Regions from separate parts of the Pseudoalteromonas sp. SR43-3 genome, predicted to be linked through region 2. Evidence: predicted binding sites of a transcription regulator. Region 2 holds the regulator's gene; each other region holds the start of a gene.

What was found. The regulator MetJ, encoded in region 2, represses methionine synthesis genes. The targets are predictions, from matches to a motif close to TAGACGTCTAGACGTCTA.
Region 1: a site for MetJ is predicted at 2,425-2,442, ahead of metK (methionine adenosyltransferase). Genes of this name have one in related genera too.
Region 3: a site for MetJ is predicted at 4,725-4,742, ahead of H5088_RS17215 (methylenetetrahydrofolate reductase). Genes of this name have one in related genera too.

The regions. Positions count from the first base shown of each region.
Region 1 covers NZ_JACJEC010000012.1:47,927-55,482, forward strand. The annotation lists gene H5088_RS13810 (5-formyltetrahydrofolate cyclo-ligase) at 1-429, opposite strand, end outside; gene H5088_RS13815 (hypothetical protein) at 448-996, opposite strand; gene metK (methionine adenosyltransferase) at 1,172-2,323, opposite strand; gene tkt (transketolase) at 2,628-4,619, shown strand; gene H5088_RS13830 (pyrimidine/purine nucleoside phosphorylase) at 4,804-5,118, shown strand; gene hpf (ribosome hibernation-promoting factor, HPF/YfiA family) at 5,296-5,652, shown strand; gene H5088_RS13840 (NRAMP family divalent metal transporter) at 5,855-7,030, shown strand; gene H5088_RS13845 (GNAT family N-acetyltransferase) at 7,102-7,556, shown strand, end outside.
Region 2 covers NZ_JACJEC010000015.1:14,765-22,320, reverse strand. The annotation lists gene priA (primosomal protein N') at 1-909, opposite strand, end outside; gene rpmE (50S ribosomal protein L31) at 1,140-1,355, shown strand; gene H5088_RS15175 (malic enzyme-like NAD(P)-binding protein) at 1,882-3,123, shown strand; gene metJ (met regulon transcriptional regulator MetJ) at 3,188-3,508, opposite strand; gene metB (cystathionine gamma-synthase) at 3,798-5,045, shown strand; gene metL (bifunctional aspartate kinase/homoserine dehydrogenase II) at 5,215-7,556, shown strand, end outside.
Region 3 covers NZ_JACJEC010000020.1:56,950-64,505, forward strand. The annotation lists gene H5088_RS17200 (hypothetical protein) at 1-601, opposite strand, end outside; gene cysE (serine O-acetyltransferase) at 637-1,455, opposite strand; gene H5088_RS17210 (pitrilysin family protein) at 1,653-4,535, opposite strand; gene H5088_RS17215 (methylenetetrahydrofolate reductase) at 4,786-5,742, shown strand; gene H5088_RS17220 (hypothetical protein) at 5,869-6,057, opposite strand; gene H5088_RS17225 (sensor domain-containing diguanylate cyclase) at 6,074-7,054, opposite strand; gene H5088_RS17230 (DEAD/DEAH box helicase) at 7,114-7,556, opposite strand, start outside.

The DNA.
Region 1 (7,556 bases), on a different contig from region 2:
TCCCATTCCTAGGCGATTACCTTGTTTATCAAATGCCACTAATGGCATAAGGAGGTAATCAAGCGCTGGTAATGGGCATATTTGAGAGCAGTTCAGCTTAGGCTCCAAGATACCATAGCGATTTGCCCTCATGGGTGAGTTTTTCTCATAGCGCTGAAATAGTAAATTAGCGCCATTGAATGGGTGTATTATAGGTAGATAAACAGCATGGTTTAAGTTCCATAATTCTTTAATTAACAATGAGGTGTCTAGTTCTCCGTCGTTACTTAAATAAATGGCAATATGCTTTGAATTCGTTGTATTTTCGCTTTTTAAGTGTTGAATAAAATTCATTTTTAGCGATTGCGCAGCAATTATTTGCTGATTATTTGACAAGTTTTTACGGGTGTTACGAATTTCAGCTCTTATTTGTGCGCGTTTATTGCTCATTAAACTAATTAGCCATTTTTAAAAAGAGAATAAATCGGGAAAAATTAAAAAAACAGCCAGTACGACTAGCAAAATGGTGGCAGTTGCAATCAATGAATATAAAAGTAAGTTACTGCGTTTTTTAGGAGTCGCTAAATCCTCATCTAGCATTAGGTCGTCATCTTGCCATTCGTCTACACTTTCGTCTGGTGTATTTAATTGAGCTTCAGGAAGGCGTTGCTCTAGCTCATCTAGCTTTTCTTCAAGGCGTATTAAGCTGCTAGTGATGTAATCAAGTGCATCAAAAATACGTTCATCACGTTGGTTGTTATTTGCAGCTGCGGGGGAGCTATTTTGAATCGCATTTGAAACAGCTTGCAGCTTACTTTTAATACCTAGGCTTGCTAATAACTTAGTCTGTTTTAACGCTTTGTCTTTATCGCTTGGCGCAAACAGCGGCTTACCTTTAAAAAAAAGAGCTACTTTTTCATCTGACGTTTTTAATTTTGCAGCTAAGTTTGCGCACGCTGTTTTTATGTCAACGTTATCGGCAAGTCCTGCAAATATAACGCGAAAGTTATCGGCCATTTAACTATCCCTAAAGCTTTTATAATGAAATGAGTATATACCTAAAGTACAAAAGAATTCGAGGTTGATTTTATAGTTATTTTGTAGACGTACTACAAACAATGTAACTGATAAGTTTTAGATACAAAAACGGCCCTATTAAGGGCCGTTTTTAATTTACTTCAACACTTTTAGCTTAAAGGCCAGCAGCTGCACGAAGTGCATCAGCTTTATCTGTACGTTCCCAAGGGAATTCGTCACGACCAAAGTGGCCGTAAGCCGCTGTAGGAAGGTAGATAGGGCGCTCTAAATCAAGCATTTGAATTAAGCCGTAAGGGCGCAGGTCAAAGTGTTCACGAATAAGCTCGATTAAACGGCTTTCTTCTAACTTGCTTGTACCAAACGTTTCAACGCTGATAGATGTAGGCTCTGCAACACCGATTGCGTAAGAAACTTGTAATTCACATTTATCAGCAAGGCCAGCCGCAACTACGTTTTTAGCAACGTAACGTGCAGCGTATGCAGCTGAGCGGTCAACTTTTGATGGATCTTTACCAGAGAAAGCACCACCACCGTGACGAGCCATACCACCGTATGTATCAACGATGATTTTACGACCTGTTAAACCACAATCGCCCATTGGTCCGCCAATTACAAAGCGACCCGTTGGGTTAATGAAAAATTTAGTCGCGCTTGTAATAAGCTCTGCAGGAAGGACCGGCTTGATGATAGTCTCCATCACCGCTTCTACTAAATCTTTTTGCGAAATGTCTTCGCTGTGCTGAGTAGATAGTACTACTGCATCAATACCTACTGGCTTACCATTTTCGTATGCAAAAGTAACTTGAGATTTTGCATCTGGACGTAACCAGTTAAGCTCGCCGCTTTTACGTACTTGCGCTTGGCGCTGTACTAAACGGTGTGAGTAAGTAATTGGCGCAGGCATTAGTACTTCTGTTTCGTTACATGCGTAACCAAACATAAGACCTTGGTCGCCAGCACCTTGTTCTTCTGGGCTAGTACGGTCAACACCTTGGTTAATGTCAGGAGACTGTTTACCAATAGTGTTTAAAATTGCACATGAATCTGCATCGAAACCCATGTCTGAATGCGTGTAGCCAATTTCACGTACTGTTTTACGTGTAATTTCTTCAATATCAACCCATGCGCTAGTAGTGATTTCACCACCAACCATAACCATACCTGTTTTTACGTAAGTTTCGCACGCAACACGGGCATGAGAGTCTTGCTCTAGGATAGCATCAAGTACCGCATCAGAGATTTGATCGGCGATTTTATCCGGATGACCTTCAGAAACTGATTCAGAAGTAAATAAATGTTTTGCCATTGTATTTCTGCTCACAAATATTGCGCTTCACAAACGTCGGTATTAGCGCTAAAAAATTAAGGGGCGTATTTTATCGAAAACAAAACACCTTGCATAGTGTTTTTACGCCTAGACGTCTAAATAAAATTACTAATAACTTTTTGGTCTTAAAAAATATTCATAATGCCTCACTTTTATAGGGTTTTTAATTGCACACAGCCCCCACAATAAGTAAGAATGGTCGATATAAACAAACCCAAGTTACTTGGGTGCATAAACAAACACATAAATACCCGCGCAAATACACATAAAGGTAGGAGAATTCATGCCATCTCGCAAAGAACTTGCAAATGCTATTCGCGTCTTGTCAATGGACGCAGTACAAAAGGCCAAATCTGGTCACCCTGGAGCCCCTATGGGCATGGCTGATATCGCAGAAGTATTATGGCGCGATTATCTAAAACACAACCCAACAAATCCAGAGTGGGCTGACCGTGACAGATTTATTCTTTCAAACGGCCACGGTTCAATGCTTATCTATTCTCTATTGCATCTAAGTGGTTACGACTTACCACTGGACGAAATTAAAAACTTCCGTCAAATGCATTCTAAAACACCAGGTCACCCTGAATATGGCTATGCACCAGGAATCGAAACTACTACGGGTCCATTAGGTCAAGGGATCACAAATGCCGTAGGTATGGCAATTGCTGAAAAAGCGCTAGCTGCACAGTTTAACCGCGAAGGTCACGATATTGTTGATCACTTTACCTATACATTTATGGGCGATGGCTGCCTTATGGAAGGTATTTCTCATGAAGCTGGTTCACTTGCAGGCACATTAGGTCTGGGTAAACTTGTTGCATTTTGGGATGACAACGGCATTTCAATCGATGGTGAAGTAGAAGGTTGGTTTACAGATGACACGCCAGCTCGCTTTAAAGCATACGGTTGGCATGTAATTAGTGGTGTTGATGGCCACGACAGCGATGCTATAAGTGCTGCAATTGCAGAAGCTAAAAGTGTTACCGATAAACCATCACTAATTTGTTGTAAAACAATTATTGGTTACGGCTCACCTAATAAATCTGGTAGCCACGATTGTCACGGTGCACCACTAGGTGATGACGAAATTAAAGCGTCTCGCGAATTCTTAGGTTGGACTGGCGATGCGTTCGAAATTCCTGATGATATTTACGCACAATGGGATAGCAAAGAAAAAGGTCAGCAGCTTGAATCAAGCTGGGACGAAAAATTTGCAGCATACGCAAAAGCATACCCAGAGCTTGCAGCTGAATATAAGCGTCGTATTAATAACGAACTACCTGGCGATTGGGCTGAAAAATCTCAAGCGTACATTGAGCAATTACAAGCAAACCCTGCAAACCCAGCGTCTCGTAAAGCATCGCAAAATGCATTAAACGCATTTGGTCCGTTATTACCAGAATTTATGGGTGGCTCAGCCGATTTAGCAGGCTCAAACTTAACAATTTGGGATGGCTCTAAAGGTTTAACACACGACGATGCAAGCGGTAACTACATTTACTACGGTGTACGTGAGTTTGGTATGTCGGCAATTATGAATGGTATTGCCCTTCATAAAGGCTTTATTCCTTACGGTGCTACGTTCTTAATGTTTGTTGAATATGCAAAAAATGCCGTACGTATGGCTGCATTAATGAAGCAACCAAGCATTTTTGTATACACGCACGATTCAATCGGTTTAGGTGAAGATGGTCCAACTCACCAACCAGTAGAGCAAATTGCAAGCATGCGTTTAACGCCTAACTTATACAACTGGCGCCCATGTGACCAAGTTGAGTCGGCAATTGCATGGCAACAAGCTATTGAGCGTAAAGACGGTCCTACATCGTTAATCTTTACTCGCCAAGGTCTTGAGCAACAAGCGCGTGACGTACAGCAATTAGCAGACGTTAAAAAGGGTGGTTACATCCTTAGCTGTGACGGCAATCCTGAAATTATTTTCATTGCGACGGGCTCTGAAGTGCAACTAGCACAAGATTCAGCAACTGAGCTACGCAGCCAAGGTAAAAAGGTACGTGTTGTATCTATGCCATGTACTGATGCCTTTGAAGATCAAAGCGCAGAGTACAAAGAAAGCGTATTACCGGCATCTGTTACACGCCGCGTAGCAGTAGAAGCAGGTATTGCCGACTACTGGTACAAGTACGTAGGTCTAAATGGCGCAGTAGTAGGTATGACTACCTTTGGTGAGTCGGCACCTGCTGGTGAGCTGTTTGAGCACTTTGGTTTTACAGTGGCAAACATTGTAAGCAAAGCAAACGAGCTTTTTTAATCGCTTTGATTAAATAAAGTAAGTAATTGAAAAACCCGCACATGTTGCGGGTTTTTTTATGCCCTAACATGAAGCAACTTCACCTTGAACAATGCTGCTTTCCTTGCAAGAAAGTAAGCTATCAGGCAAGGTAGTGCGATAAAATTTATAAATAAAAATCTTAAATTAATAGCAGGAGCTAAAAATGCCAAAGTTCGATAACGTAAGTGTAGTAAAAAAAGCCAATGTATATTTTGACGGAAAAGTGTCGAGCCGTACCGTTATTTTAGGTGATGGCGAAGCGAAAACTTTAGGCTTTATGCAACCTGGTGAGTTTGTTTTTGATACAAACCAAAAAGAATGCATGGAGCTTTTAGCTGGCCAATGGGATATTTTATTACCAGGGGCAAGTGAGTGGAAAACATTTAACGCAGGTGAATCGTTTAATGTTGATGCAAATGTAAGCTTTAAAGTAAAAGTATCTGATTTTGCTGACTACTGTTGTTCGTACACAGATTAATCAATACAGCTAGACGTCTGAAAGCCCATGCACTATGGGCTTTGCATAAACTTTGTACAACGCATGATTTAAATCACCAAAAACCGCAAATAAACCTCAAATATCTCTCTTTTTTCCTTGTGTTAATCTAAATAGCCCCCAATACTATTTATGAGGTAACAAATAAAAGGATACCCTATGAAAATTAATCTTTCTGGTCACCATGTTGAAGTTACTGACTCTATTAGAGAGCACATCAACGAAAAATTTTCAAAAATCGAGAGCCACTTTCCATCGCTTATTGCACTCGATATTATTTTGTCTAAAGAGCATCATAAAATCCAAGCTGAAATTAGCACTAATTACGAAGGCACGCGCATATCGGTAAAAGGGGAAAACGAAGTTATGTACCCTGCCATTGCAAGCGCAGCTAAAAAACTCGATGCGGCACTAAAACATCGAAAAGGGCAGATAAAAGCAAACTTACACGAAAAGCCTGTTAGCACTACACCTGAAATCGCACACGAGATCATCCAAGAGATGGATCTTAAATAAAATTTAGTCACAAAGTATTGTAAAAAAGAGCCGTATGGCTCTTTTTTATTGCCTGTAATTTAGGTAAGTTATGCGTTCTTGCAGTTTATTAATCAAAGAAATTAATAAAAGCAGCGTATAACACACATATTTTGAGAAATTAATGCACACAACAAAAGCAGTATGGAAGTCTCGACTAGGTGCGCTTGGACCTGGAATACTCATGGCAACAGCCGCTATTGGCGGATCTCACCTAGTTGCCTCTACGCAAGCTGGGGCAATATTTGGCTGGCAACTATTTTGGCTAATACTGGTTGTTAATGTTTTAAAGTACCCGTTTTTTCGCTTTGGTATGGAATACACACTCGCGACTAAAAATAGCCTAGTGGAGGGCTATAAAAGTAAAGGCCCGTTTTATTTTTACAGTTTTATCGGTTTAAACATTGTAGCCGCCGTAGTTAATACCGCTGGCGTATTACTACTTACTGCAAGCTTACTGCATTACGCGTTGCCCGTAGTGATAGAAGTAACACTGCTATGTTGGATATTATTAGGAGTGTGCTTAGCCATATTATTGTTAGGGCACTTTAAAGCGCTCGACAGTGTGGCCAAAGGCATAATGGGGTTATTAACGCTGGCTACCGTTATTGCGTTAGTTATCGCGTTTAGTAATGGCCCAATGGCGCCTGCTGACTATGTTGGCCCATCACCTTACGAGCTGACTATGCTGAGCTTTATGGTGGCTTTAATGGGTTGGATGCCAGCCCCTATCGAAATATCTGCATTAAGTTCTTTATGGCTAAAAGAAAAACAAGCGCAGCAAACAGTTTCTAAAAGCCAAGGCTTGTTCGATTTTAACGTAGGTTACTGGCTTACAGCTGGCTTAGCCTTGGTATTTTTTAGCTTAGGTGTATTAGTGCAGTACGGGCAAACCAGTAGTATAGAACTCGGCGGTGTCGCGTTTGCCAAGCAGCTTATTGATATGTACGCATTAACAATAGGCGAGTGGGCAAGGCCGCTTGTATCAGCAATCGCCTTTTTATGTATGTTTGGCACTACACTTACCGTGCTAGATGGCTACGCCCGCACGCTTAACGAATCTCATAAACTACTTGGCTTTGGGCAATCAAAACACAGCCTAAATATTTGGCTTGTACTGCAAGCACTAGCTGGCATGGCCGTTATTTTATTTTTTAAATCAGCCCTTGGTCCAATGCTTACGTTTGCAATGACACTTTCGTTTGTTACCACCCCCGTTTTTGCATGGCTTAACTTTAGCCTTGTGCGCTCAGAGCCTGCTATAAAGCACAGCGTGCTATTACGTAGTTTAACGTGGTTAGGTTTAGTGTATTTAGTAGGCTTTGCTGTTGCGTTTGTAGTATGGAAACTAGCAGCCTAAATAGAGCCACTTACTTTAGGGTTTTCATTAAAGCCCTAAAGCATTAAATTCTAGGGTTAAACGAGGTATAAATGGATATTAGAATAGGTGAGCTTTCAAACCCACACGTTATAAAACTACTACATGCGCATCATAACGATATGCTAAAGCACTCACCTGTTGAGAGCGTACATGCACTTGATGTGAGCAAACTCACTCAGCCCGATATAATCTTTTATAGCTTATGGATTGATAATAATTTAGCGGGTGTTGGCGCATTAAAAGCGCTCGATGCCACTCATGGCGAAATTAAATCAATGCGCACCTCAAGCAACTATTTACGCCAAGGCATCGCTGCTAAATTGCTCACGCATATTATTGAGCAAGCAACTTTGCGAGGTTACAAAAAGTTAAGCTTAGAGACCGGCACGGCAAAGGCATTTTTGCCCGCACAAAAGCTTTACACTCAATTTGGTTTTAAAGAGTGCGAACCGTTTGCTGATTATGAGTTAGATTCGTACAGCTTGTTTATGAGTAAAGGGCTTCA
Region 2 (7,556 bases):
TGTGCCTATAACTATTGCACAACTGCCTTTTTCGCAAAAACGCCATGTTTGCAATCGCTCGTTGTCGGTAAGGGCTGAATGCCAAAGCATAATGGGTGTATCAGGAAAGCGGCGACGAAAACGGTTTACAGTTTGTGGCGTTAAGCCTATTTCTGGCACTAATACTAATGCTTGCTCGCCACGTTTGAGTACTTCTTCTAGGCACTGTAAATACACTTCTGTTTTACCACTGCCAGTTACGCCTTCTAATAAAAAGCTGCTAAATCCACTACTTTGATTTATTGCCGTACAGGCAACAGCTTGTTCTTTATTAAGTACTGGTTTACTACCGACAGTTGGAGCAACACTTTGCCATTGGTTATCGTGCTCAATAGTTTGTGTTATGAGTTCTTTATCTATTAGGCTATCGATTGTTTTTTTACTAAAGCCAAGAGCTTTTAATTCGGTTAACGATGATTTCCCCGATTGCGATAACTGCTTTAATAAATTGAGCTGTGTTTTAGCTTTTAATGACGGTACTTTTGCACCTTTTTCTGTCAGGGCAACCATATTAATACTGGTTTTATCTGGCGATTCACCTTGGCGAAGTACACTCGGTAGCGCTATATGAATAGTTTCGCCTAAGGGGTAGCAATAATAGCGGGCAGTAAAGCTAAGGAGTTCTAAATGTTGGGCACTTAAAATAGGGGTGTCGTCTATTACCTCTATAATATTCTTAATTTTATTTAAAGGGACGTCGGTACTGTTTTTAATGCCCAGAACAACAGCCACTTTTTTTTGATTACCAAAAGGCACTAAAACCCGCATGCCCGGAAGTATTGGGGTTGATAAGCCACTGAGCTGCTCTTCTATTTTATAATCAAAGGTGCGTGGAAGCGGGACTTTAATAGCAACTTCAACAAAACTCATAACAACTCAACCCGTAAAATTAATGCTGTAATGTACTAAAAATACCGCTAAAAACCTACTAGCAATAGTACTTGATAAAGAGATTGTTCACTTTTTTAGCGAAAAGATAAATAAATACTTGTGCAGGGGAAGGTTGTTGGATAAAATCCGCCACCAACAAATTTGTTTTAACGACGTATGGTGCCAGACTTCGGGTTTGGAGAGCGATGCGGCCTTAACTAGAGGTTCCTATGAAAGAAGGTATTCACCCTAAGTACGAAGTAATTTCTGCAACATGTTCATGCGGAAACAAATTCGAAACTAGCTCAACTCTTTGTAAAGACATTCACTTAGACGTATGTTCTGCGTGTCACCCGTTTTACACTGGTAAGCAAAAGATTTTAGACACTGGCGGCCGTGTTGATCGCTTCAACAAGCGCTTCGGTGCACTTAGCAGCAAGAAGTAATTATTGCTGTTTAGTTAAAAAAAGTACCTTAGGGTGCTTTTTTTGTGTCTAAAATTTACTACTTCTTATCTTATTTAGCTTGCTCGAGCTACATCACACCTTGCATAACTATTTCCTATTCTTATTCTGAATATGCATAAACCTTTACAGACAAATGGATAGATATTCTCTATATTTTAAATAGTACAAATTTTAACTAGGTTGATAAAAGTAGCTAACGTGGGCTTATCTGTTTTTAAAGTAGTGTAGTAGGCTGTTATTTTAAGTTTATGATGATGTGTTAAACATACATTTTTTTAATATTTTAATAGACATAAACACACCTCAAAACTTACTTTTTTGGTGAATTTTTATTTATCAAATGTTTATATAATCCTGCAAAGTTACTGAAAAACCTCTTAAAATTAAAGGATATAGCATATAACAGGATAGACCTGATATTGCTTGGAATTTAAAAATAATAAGGGTATCGTACCCCAAGACTCCACCTCTCACTTTAACTTAAATTGCAGGATACCATCGCGTTATGTCTGACTTTCGTGAACAAGCACTACATTATCACTCACATCCCGTACCTGGTAAAATTAGCATTGAGCTAACAAAACCAGCTGAAACAGTTCAAGACTTAGCCCTAGCTTATAGCCCAGGTGTCGCTGAGCCTGTACGTGAAATTGCCGCAGATCCTGCAAATGCATATAAATATACCGGTAAAGGTAACATGGTTGCGGTTATCACTAATGGTACTGCAATTTTGGGCTTGGGTAATTTAGGTCCTCTAGCGTCTAAACCAGTAATGGAAGGCAAGGCGTTATTGTTTAAGCGTTTTGCAGGGCTTGATTCTATTGATATTGAAGTAAAGCACAAAACAACAGAAGACTTTATTAACACGGTTGCCAATATTGCTGACACATTCGGTGGTATTAACCTTGAAGATATTAAAGCACCAGAGTGTTTTGAAATTGAAAAAGCATTAATAGAGCGTTGTAGCATTCCTGTTTTTCATGACGATCAACACGGTACCGCCATTGTTACGGCTGCCGGCATGTTAAATGCACTAGAAGTACAAGGTAAATCAATTGAAGATGCAATAATTGTATGTTTAGGTGCAGGCGCTGCTGCAGTTGCGTGTATGGAACTGTTAATTAAGTGTGGTGCACTGCGTGAACACATTTATATGCTTGACCGCAAAGGTGTTATTCATACTCGTCGCGATGATTTAAATGAATATAAACAGCTTTTTGCTAACAATACCGATAAACGCACATTGCAAGATGTAATTGCAGATGCTGATGTGTTTGTTGGTGTTTCGGGTCCTAACTTGTTAGCTGCCGAAGATTTAAAACTAATGGCAGAAAAACCGGTCGTGTTTGCATGTTCAAACCCAGATCCAGAGATCGATCCTGCACTTGCTCACGGCGCACGCAACGATTTAATTATGGCAACAGGGCGCTCTGATTACCCTAACCAGGTTAACAATGTTTTATGTTTCCCGTTTATTTTCCGTGGTGCACTTGATGTACGTGCAAGCGCGATTAACGATGAAATGAAAATTGCTGCAGTTGAGGCTATTCGTAGTATTGCCAAAGAGCCTGTACCTGCAGAAGTTTTAAAAGCGGCAGGCGTAGATAAGCTAGAGTTTGGTGCGCAGTACATTATTCCAAAACCAATGGATCCGCGTTTACTACCGCGTATAGCTAAAGCTGTAGCACTTGCTGCGGTAGAGTCGGGTGTTGCGCAAATTGACTTGCCTGAAAATTATATGGCGTAATATATAACGCTTAAACAAAAAAACCTCAGCAATGCTGAGGTTTTTTGATTAAAAAGGTAACGATTTATTCTTCGTTTAAAATAGGCACTTCTAAACCCATTTCTTGCATTATCTTTTTAACTTCTTCTGGTACTTTTTCTGCGTTGTCTTTACGTAGGTCATCGTCATTTGGTAAAGGTTGGCCAGTAAATGCATGCAAAAACGCCTCACATAGCAATTCACTATTTGTTGCATGGCGAAGGTTGTTGATTTGACGACGCGTACGCTCATCCGTTAAAACTTTTAATACATTTAGCGGGATCGAAACGGTGATCTTTTTAACTTGCTCTGATTTTTTCCCGTGTTCTGCGTATGGGTGAATATACTCACCATTCCATTTAGCCATAAGATGTATCGTTGCCTCAGATTATTAATTTCTCACACGGTATAAAAAGCGTGTAAATATGCGTGAAATTCTATCGATTTAAAAAAGATAGTCAAATAATAGATACCGATCTATCTTAATAAGCCTATTTGGGATGTAAAAATAAGCTCACTTTTGTGAGCTAAAATGTGGTACTAGCGAACGCCTTTCCTAACTTTAGCCATCTAGAGCTTTAAAATACTTTGACTTATTAAAACGGATAACTTACTCTTTTAGACGTCTAAACATCCAAATTAATCAGGTGACGAATATGAGCGAAAAAAACAAAGCGACCATTGCTGTACGTAACGGCGTTGATGCTGATAAACATCATGGTGCAGTGGTGCCGCCAATTTATTTATCAACGACTTATTCGTTTGCCGACTTTGATACCAAGCGTGAGTATGATTATGGCCGCAGTGGTAACCCTAATCGTGATATTTTAGCAGAGACGCTTGCTAAGCTTGAAGGCGGCGCTCGCGGCATAATTACGGCCACTGGTATGGCAGCCGTGCATTTAGCTACTCAGCTACTTAACAGTGACGACACGTTAGTAATTCCACATGATTGTTATGGTGGTAGCTATCGTTTATTTACATCGTTACAAAAACGCGGACTATTGAAGCTTGAAGTATTAGATTTAACAAAAGAAGAAAGCCTTCAACAAATTTTAGTAATTAAACCTAAGCTTATTTGGATAGAGACTCCAAGTAACCCAGTACTTCGTTTAACCGATATTAAAGCGGTTACCGATGTTGCTAAGCAATGCGGTGCATTGGTTGCCGCAGATAACACGTTTTTGTCTCCTGCCTTACAAAACCCTATTAAGTTTGGTGTAGATATTGTGGTGCATTCAACTACTAAATATATTAACGGGCACTCAGATGTAGTGGGCGGCGCTGTTATTGCTGCAACACAAGCGCTTGGTGATGAGCTTGCTTGGTGGGCAAATAATATTGGTATTACGGGCGCCCCTTTTGATAGTTATTTAACGCTTCGTGGTCTACGTACTTTAAATGTGCGCTTAAGGCAGCACCAAGAAAATGCGCTAGCAATAGCTAAGTACCTTGAAAGCTCCAATTTTGTAAGCCAAGTTTACTATCCAGGACTTGAGTCACATCCTCAACATGAGCTTGCTAAAGCACAACAACTTGGCTTTGGTGGCATGGTTAGTTTTGATATTAAAGGCGATATAAACGACGCTGCAGCATTTTTAACTAGTCTTAAAACGTTTAGTTTAGCTGAGTCACTAGGTGGCGTAGAGAGTTTAATTTGTCACCCCGCAACTATGACGCACGCAGGCATGGAGGCAAAGGCACGTTTAGAAGCGGGTGTGGGCGATACGCTTATTCGTATTTCGGTTGGGATTGAAGATATACACGATTTAATAGCTGACTTTGAACGAGTATTTGAACTTGTAAAACCAGGGCAAAATAAAAATGTTGGCCGTGTAGGCAAAGGTGCTGGCACTTCTGGTGGAAACGTTAAATTAAGTGCAGCCCGTCCAGCGCTTTGGTAATTAATACCAATCCGCAATAATACCTAATCAATTTGAGGGATTAAACCGCACGATAACATCGTTAAAAATTCCTAATATAGAACAACTAAATAACGAAATTTTTGCCTTGTTATCGATACGGTTTTCTTACCTCAAAATAGACAACTTAATTAAGCGAATTGGTATAAATATGGTCAATTGTGTACATAAATTTGGTGGTTCAAGCTTAAGCTCTAGTGAGCGCTATCAAAGCGTAGCTAAAATAATTATTGGGCATACTCAGCCGGGCGACTGTGTTGTGGTGTCTGCTGCAGGTAAAACTACAGATACACTTGTGTCGTTGTGGCAAAGTTATCAGCTGCAAGACACGCAAGCTGTCGCTGATATTTTACTGCAGTTAAATAACCATCAAAGCGATTTAATTGAGCAGTTATTACAAGCTGATTTAAAGCGCTGCGCACTTAGAACACTAAATACCGAGCTTAGTAATATTGCAGAACTTGCTCAAGCTGAGCAGCTAAAAGAGGCTGCGTTACTTGCGCACGGAGAACTGTGGTCAGCACGTTTACTCGCTACTTATTTACAGCAGCTAAATATTGAGGCGTGTGCTCAAGATGCCCGTAGTCTTTTTACCTTAAACGATGGTGAATTAATGCATGCGCAAAATGCGCAGCAATGTCGACAGTCAATTTTACCTAATAAGATAAATGTTGTTACTGGGTTTATTGCCGCTGATACGAAAGGTGAGACCGTAACACTTGGACGCAACGGTAGCGATTATAGTGCAACACTACTTGCAAATTACTGTGATGCTAAGCAGGTATGTATTTGGACCGATACACAGGGTGTGTTTAGCACTGATCCTCGAAAGGTAAAAAAGGCGATTAAGTACGGCAAAATTTGTCGCGGACAAGCTAATTTATTAGCTCGTTTGGGTAACCCTGTATTACATGCAAAAACACTATCGCCACTTAAAAACAGCGATATTAAGCTAGCTGTTCGTAGTAGTTTTGATGTGCAAGCAAGCCCAACAGATATAGTAAAAGAAGGTTCAGCAAAGAAAAAGCGCTTTATAACCACGCTGCAAAATGTTGATTTGTTAATGGTTGAAGGATTAAGTGAAGGTGAGGTCGCAAGCGTTAGTCAGCTTATTCAGCATAGCCTTCATCATTTTAACCATAATGGTGAAGTGTATTTAGTAGTACCGGCTGCACAAACATATCAAGTTATTAATTACTTTGCTGGTAGAGCTAATATTAGTGAGTCAAATTTAAATGGCTGTGCAATTGTTGCCCCTGAGCAAGACGTTAGCGTACTAAAACTGCAAGCTTTAGAGGTATTAGCTGAGCAGACTATAAAACCGCGTTTTGTGCATCAAGATAATGGTTATGTTTTATTACTAACAGACCAATTTATAGATAGCGATATACAAAGCGTCTTACACGATAAGCTAATCAATAAAGGCCAAGAAATAGCCGTTATAGTTGCGGGCCTTGGCAATGTAGGCGATGCTTTTATTGAGCAGTTATCGGCACAATTTGAGCGTTTATCAGGCGACTTTAGTATTAAATTGGTAGCGCTGGTTCGCTCTAAACATATGTTATTTAATGCAAGTGGCATAAATATATCGCAATGGAAAACTCAATGGCAGCATGAGGCGAATAGCTATGAAACTGCGGATTTACTTAATGCGATAAGCGAGCTTGACTACGAACATAAAGTTTTAATTGATATTACTGCAAGTGAGCAGTTTAGCTTTTTATATACAGATTTTGTAGACCGAGATTGTCATTTAATTAGTGCTAACAAATATGCAGGTACAGCACCGACTTCTTGGTATAAAGCACTTCGTAGTAACCTTGGCGAACGTAATTTACATTGGCGATATAATACAAGTGTAGGTGCAGGCTTGCCTATCAATTTTGCTTTGGCTGATTTGCAAAATAGTGGTGATAAAATTACGCGTATTGAAGGCGTGTTCTCGGGTACGCTTTCGTGGTTATGTAGTAAGTATGATGGTACCACTGCTTTTTCTGAGTTGGTATTAGAAGCTCAGAAAATGGGGTTCACAGAGCCTGACCCTCGCGAGGATTTATCTGGACGAGATATGCAGCGTAAGTTACTTATTTTAGCCCGAGAGTTAGGTATAGAGCTTGAGCTTGATGATATTAGCTTATCGGCATTAATGCCCGGCGATCTTGCGCTAGGAAGCTGGGAAGACTTTCTAAGCAATAAAGCCCAGCTAGATGCGTTCATTGAAGAGCATGCTGATACAGCAAAAGCTAATAACTCAGTACTGAGATACACAGGCCTATTAGATATAACAAAAACTGAAGTTATCGCTAAAGTAGGAATTACGTATGTGACCAATGGAGATGTGTTAGCAAACCTTACACCTGGCGATAATATTTTTGTAATTAATAGCAAATGGTATAGTGATAACGCGCTTGTGATTCAGGGGCCTGGGGCTGGGAAAGAAGTAACCGCTGCGGGTGTACACTCTGACTTATATTGGCTTGTTCAAAACTTAAA
Region 3 (7,556 bases), on a different contig from region 2:
CTTGTTCCATCAACTTATCGTTTAGCTCTCGCCATTGAGCATTACCAAATGTGTCGTTATCAATGGGGGCGGCAAGTTCAAATTCACATACTGTTTTTTTACATTTTGCACTAACAACGTCAGGAATAATTGATAAATCAGCTGTTAATAAAAAATCTTGTAATGCCATTTCAGTACGATAAGCCCATTCTTCATCGCGCGTTTGATTTTCAAATTTATCACGTAAAACCTGCTCAAAATCTGAAGGGCCCCTCATTTTCTTTAAAACACTTTTGAGCGCCGCTTTCTGTTCGGCGAGTTGCTGCTTAAGCTGAGTTACTTGCTCTTCTAAAGGTAGTTCATCAAGCATTTGGGTTTCTGAATTGGTTGTAGGCGTGTCTTCAGCGGGCTCTATACTAGCGACTTGCTCAGGTACTGCAGAGTCTGCATTACTCAATACCTCATTACTTTGTTGTTCAGTATGAAGCTTTTTCTGTTTTTCATAACTTGGCTGCGACTTAACAGATTCTGGATGACTTGAAGCTGCATTAAAGTAGCTCCAAGTTAAACCTACACCCGCAATAAAACCAATCCCTAGAGCCAATAAACTATTCTTGTTCATGTTAACTCCTTTTAAGTTTTATTATTTTTAATTACTTATAACATTGCACTCGTGTGCGATTCGTTTTCAGGCTCAGGATTTGCTAAAAAGTTTTGGTTCATACTTTGCGCCGGACACTCACAATCCGGTCGACCAATAATTTTAGCGGGTACGCCAACAGCGGTTGTGTGTGGTGGAACATTGCTAAGCACAACTGAGCCCGCACCAATTCGTGCGCCCTCACCTACTTCAATATTACCAAGTACTTTAGCGCCGGCGCCAATTAATACGCCTGCTCTAATTTTAGGATGACGATCGCCCTGCTCATTACCTGTACCGCCAAGCGTTACAGATTGCAAAATTGATACGTTATCTTCAATTACCGCTGTTTCACCAATAACAATACCGGTTGCGTGGTCAAACATAATGCCTTTACCCACTTTACATGCTGGGTGAATATCGACCCCAAACACTTCAGAGTTACGGCTTTGAATAAAGCGCGCTAGCTCTTTGCGATTTTGTTGCCACAAACAATTAGCCAAACGGTGCGCCTGAATAGCATGAAAACCTTTTAGATTTAATATAACCGTAAGATAGGTTTCTGATGCAGGGTCGCGGTCTTTTACCGCTTTAATATCCTCAGCAACAAAAGATAGCATACGGTCACATTTTACAAATGCTTGGTCAAACAGCTCTCGGATAGTGAATGCAGATACCACCGCATCAGCCAACTTATTAGCAACAATAAAGCTCAATGCCGAACCTAAACAATCATGATTTAAAACACATGAATAAACATGACTTGCTAATAATGGTTCACGTTTTACTACATCGTTAGCTTCGTCGCGAAGCTGTTGCCAAATTGCATGACGCATAATACTGCACTGCCTTAAGTTGATATAAAATAGCCTTTTCCCAAGTCTAACGGATTTAACCACTAAGGTGTTAATCCCTTAGTTATTTGTTCTGGTTATTAGGTATAACTGTTTATTAAGTTTCATTATTAAATAATAAAAATGCCACGATGCTTATAGCACCGAGGCATTATTTTAACGCTTAAAAAACACTTAAATTATTGAAATACTTTATCGACTTTCATCACTTCAATATTTTTTGCAGGAATTGCTAATTTATAATCAGCAATCACTTTATCTTCAGCCACTAATTCAGCAGGTTTATTAGTGTTATAAATCATTGGTGATGTTTGCTGCGATGCTAAACGTTTTTGCATATCAGCGCCGTCACCAGTAATAAATACATAGTGAACATTGTCTGTTTGTAAGTTTTCTTTAATAACGCGATTAACATCAGCAAGCGTTAGCGTTTTAAGTTTATTAGTTACGTAACTTACAAAGTTATCAGTGTTGTAAAATTCGCTATCAAGCGCGTAACCTAATTGGCGATTTTGACTTGCAACCATTTGCGGCACAAAGTTAATTAAAAAGTTACGCGTAGCTTCAAAATCACCTTCGCTCATACCATTTTTAATTAGCTTATCTAGCTCAAACAAGGCGGTACGTGTTGCAAAGTGCGCATCGTTATTAGAGCGAAGTGGGCGTAACCACACTTGAAATATTTGCTCTGAGCGCCCTAGGTTTGCATCTGGCTTGGTTTGAAACATACCACGTGGAAAATATTCAATATATGCGTAATCGCCATAGTTCATGCCGCGAGTTTCACGAATGCGCTCATATAAAAAGCTGTTAGAACTACGGTGCTCACCAAAGTACGAACGCACAAGCCAAAGGGCTGTCCAGTCTTCGCTACTTCTTATTGTATCAATAGGAAAACCAAACGATACAGCAGTCGATTGTGCCGATTTTTCTACAATAGTTGCATGATGACCTTTAAGCACTGGCGCATCAGGAATACTTAAACGGCTTTGCTCACCTTTTGGTAGCGTTGCAAAATCGCTCATCATTTTAGCTTTAAGGTTTGCAGGCACAGCCCCAATTAAGCCAACCGTGAGTTTAGATTGCGTAAGCTCGCTGTTATAAAACGCTTTAACATCATCTAGCGTCAACGCTTCTAAATCCGAAATATCACCGTAGTTGTAACTTTCGTAAGGGTGATTTTTGTAAAGTGCACTGTATAGCACTTCTTTGCCTAGCTCTTCATCGTTAGATGCTTTTAAGCCTGATTTAATACCATCGATCATTTCTTTTTTAAGGCGTTTAAAGTCATCGTCTCTAAAGCCTGGGTTTAATAATTGATCGCTCACAAGTGAATACCACTGCGCTGCATTGTCTTTATGAATACGCCCTTGGAACGACAGCATTTCTTTATCTATTTGATAACCAAAGCTACCTGCAAGCGGATAAAGTGCTTTTTGAATATCTTTATAGCTTGTCGCCTCTGAGCCACCTTGTGCAAGCATTGCCGCAGTGAGCGCTGCAACACCTTTTTTGCCTTGAGGGTCGGCAGCCGCGCCGGTATTGAATAAAAAGTTAACATCGATTAACGGCGAGCTATTGGTTTTATCAAGTACTTTAAATGCAGGTGCCGCAGGTGCTTGTTCAAGCTTTGCAGTAAGCGCATTTAAATTAACTTCTTGCTCAAAACCTGGGGCTTTATCAAGTGCCGACATTGTTAATGTGGTACGTGCGTTATCAGTAAAGTATTTATTAGCAACGGCTTTAATATCTGCGCTGGTGATGTTATCTGCCGATTTATACAGCTGGTTTATAACCTCAGGATCGCGCTCAAAATGCATGTAGCTGGCAAGGGTTGATGCAATCGCTTGCGACGAATCTAAGCCATTAATAAAGCTGTATTTAAGATTCGATTTTAAATCACTTAGCTTTTGCTCATCAACAAGCTCAGTGCGTGCTTTTGCATAAGTTCGATTAATGGCATCGCGCGCAGTGGCTAAATCGCCTGCGTTTTCTACTTTAACAAATACGTGTAATAAACCCGGATCTTTAGTCTCTGGGTTATAGGTAAACATTTGGCTGGCAATTTGTTTGTCGACCACTAGCTCTTGATATAAATCTGAATTACTAGAAAAATAAAGCTGTGAGATTAAATCAAGCGCCGCTCTGTCTTTTTTAGCAGGCTCCCACGCAGCGCCTTTGTACGATACGAGTAACCAATGCCCTGGTAGCGCTTCATCTTGCTGGTGTAAATATTTTGGTGCTTGTTGAACAGGTTCTGCTTTAATGTCAGCAACATAGTTACCCTTTTTCCAGCTGCCCCAATGCTTTTTAACCATTGCCATTGTTGCTTGTGGGTCTACATCGCCCACGATGACAAGTGACACATACTCAGGCTTATAAAACTTAGCAAAAAACTCTTTACCATAGGCCATTTGATCAGGCATGGCTTCTATGTCTTTAAAAAAGCCCATAGTGGTGTGTTTATACGTGTGCTTATCAAACGCTTCTTCGCGTACAGCGCTTAATAATTTACGAATTGGGCTCGCGTTGTTTTTTAAGTACTCACCTTTTACCGTTTGTGCTTCTGTTCTAAATTGCTCTTCGGTGTAGGTTAAGTTTTGAAAAATATCAGCTTCAAGCTCAAGTACTTTATCAAGGTGCTGCTTCGAAAAGTTTAAATGGTAATTTGTGTAATCGTTTGTTGTATAAGCGCGGTTATCAACACCTGAATTTTTTAATATGTCTGAGTACACATCTTCAGGGTATTTTTGTGAGCCTTTAAACATCATGTGTTCAAAAAAGTGAGCAAAGCCTGTTTTGCCCTCTTCAACTTCGTTACGCGACCCAACCGATACCGGAATTTGCAGCGACACTACATCAGGGTAATCGGTTTTAACAACCATGACACGTAAGCCGTTTTCTAGTTCTTCAATTAAGTAATCTTGCGAAAAAACACGATCATCAGCTTTATTTACTTGTTCTTGTTGTGCTGTTGTTTGCGTGCTTTGATTTTGTTGCATGGTGCAACCTGTTAAAGCCAGCGATACCGCTAAGCTGGTTGCTAATAATTTAAATTTCATTGTTGTCCCTTTTTAAATTGAGCAAATTTGTTGTCAGATTTAACTCTTTAATTATGCCCCAAAGCCAATAAATATAAGAGTCCCAAGGGGATTTATTATGTAAACAACTGTGTCAATTATAAATTATGGGAACAAGCACTATGAATAAACATCATGTTAATTGAAAAACTTTCATTAAATAAATCTATCTAGACGTCTAAATGGCTGCTATATTAAATCCATCAAAACAAACTTAGCTGGAATGAGGATTATGGCTTTATCACTAAAAGAGAAGATAGTGGACACCAATCAAGGTGTTTATCTTATTGGTACTACCCCGCCTAAAATTGGCACCGATAAAGCGCAATTAAAAACCATTGCAGAAAAGCTATTAGGTCGCTTACACGAAATTGAATACGACGGCGTGATAATTTACGACATTCAAGACGAAAGCAGCCGAACTAATCAAGACCGTCCATTTGCGTTTAAACAAACCGTTGATCCGCGTGAATACAGCCATTTACTTCGTAATTTATCTGCACAAGATGTGATTACTTATAAAAGTGTGGCGCAGCGTGGCGTAGGCGAATTTAAAGATTGGCTAAGTGAAACTAAAAACGACTACGATTTACAAAATGTTGTTTTAGTAGGTAGCCCATCATCGATAGGCGATATAAAGCTAAGCCTGCCAGATGCTTATAAAGCATTGGCTGAGCAATCAGATGATTTCTTTTTAGGTGGCGTTACGATTGCTGAACGCCATTCAAGTAAACGAAATGAGCACGAACGATTAATAGAAAAAACAGCACAAGGTTGTCAGTTTTTTATATCGCAAGCTGTTTACGATGCACAAGCGACTATAGAGCTAATCACTAGCTACGCACGTACATGTAAAGCGCAGGGTATTACACCACAACGTATTATATTAACGTTTACCCCGTGCGGCGGCGAAAAAACCTTAGAATTTATGCAATGGTTGGGTATCTCAGTGCCAGAGGCAACAAAATGGCGCATGCTTGATGCAGACAATACATTAAGCGAATCGGTCCGTATTTGCCGCGAAAACCTCGACTTAATACTTAAAAGCTGTGCGCATTTAGACGTGCCACTGGGCTTAAATATTGAAAGCTTAACAAACCGTAAAGAAGAAATTGACGCATCAATTAACTTATACCGTTTATTAAAAGCTATTATGGAATTAAACCTTGCTGAAAAGCTAATAGCTTAAAGGCTAGGTGAGAGCTAATTAACACCCTTCTTGGCAAGCCTCATGGCTTGCTTTTTTATGTCCGTACTTTGAAAAACAAATTAATAAGTACAAGTAAAAATTTGCAGCTTAAGCTATTCATTGAAGCTATTTTTGGTTATTACTCTCAAGCCTTTTTAAGGCAAACCCCATAGAGGAGCACATAACACCAAAAATAATTCCCTCATCAGATATAAATCTAATGCTAGGAAGCGCTTCAAATAAGCTTATTATTGCTAATGAAAAAATAAAACCTATCGCAGAAAAAACCAGCCAAGTTTTTGTGGCATGAGTCATGACGAACTTCCTTTTATTATTGTGCTTTTTTAGCGAGCCTATACGCTTGTTTATTTTTATACATTGCGTGGTCTGCATCATTTAATAGCGCTTCAAAGGGCTGCTTTTGTTTATTAGTAAAACTATAACCAATACTGAGCGATAAATCGCAAACACCTTCTTTTAGTAAAGCATTTGTATACTCAGTCGAAATTTTATCCATAATGTAGTTAATTTTGCTTTTATCACTTAATTGCATTACTGCAACAAACTCATCACCACCTAAACGCCCTACTATGTCGGCATCTCTTAAATGGTTTTTTAGCGTATCTGCCAATATAATTAAGGCTTTGTCACCCACTTCATGTCCAAAGGTATCGTTTAATTTTTTAAAGTCGTTTATATCAATAAACAAGCAACATACGTCGAAGCCCAAACGCAGTGCTAAATTAAGCTTTTGCTGAGCTAGTAAGTTAAGTGCTCGGCGATTATAAATATCTGTTAATGAGTCTAACATGGCTATTTCGCGCATTTTTTCATAGCTGTAAACAAGCGCTAGGTCGTCTTCAATTAAATCGCGTAGTTGCTCTATGAGCTCAAAGTATTCATCGGTATAGCTAGTTATTTTAGTGTCTTTTAAGCATAGCGTGCCAAATACTTCACCTTCTGGCCAATGAATAGGTAAGCCTAGGTAGGATTCAACACCGTCCTCAACTACTTCTGGGAGGGTGTTCCATGCATCGTTATTGCTTGCATCATTAACATATAAAATATTATTAGTTTCAGCGACGTGCCGACAAAAAAGAGGAGTTTGAGGGGGAAGTATCGGGTTGGTTTCAAAGCTTGAGCCACCTTCGTTATTTCTAATAACAACGCGATAGCCTTTGCTTGTTGCCTGAACTATATAACCAGACGGGGCTGAAAAAAGCCCCGTGATAAGGTCCATTGATTTTTGCCATTTATGCAAAGATATTTGGCCATCAACACCAGAGAATGCCCATTTATCAGTTTCAAACATTAACTTTACCTCGGCTATTTAATAGCTCCAGTGTAGGCAAAAAAGTAAACTAAAAGCTATTATTTACGACGTCTACTTGGCTCTCTTTTACCTGTAATGCGTTTTTTATCGCGATCTTTTCGAGATTTATTCGTATTTTTACGATTATCTTTGGGCTTTTTATTTAAGTCAGGCTCGTAACCTTCTAACCACTGCGGCGTTAAACGCGTATCGAGTAATACTTCAATTTCTTCTAGCAGCCATTGCTCATCAAGACTTACCAATGACATAGCAAGCCCTTGTTCACCAGCACGACCTGTACGGCCAATACGGTGCACGTAATCCTCAGCAATGTACGGCAGTTCAAAATTAATTACGTATCTAAGTGTAGAAATATCTAAACCACGCGCAGCTACATCGGTTGCAACAAGTACGCGTGTAATACCTTCTTTAAAGTTTTGCAATGCACGGTCGCGTGCGCCTTGCGATTTGTCGCCATGGATTGATTCGGTTTTTAAACCAT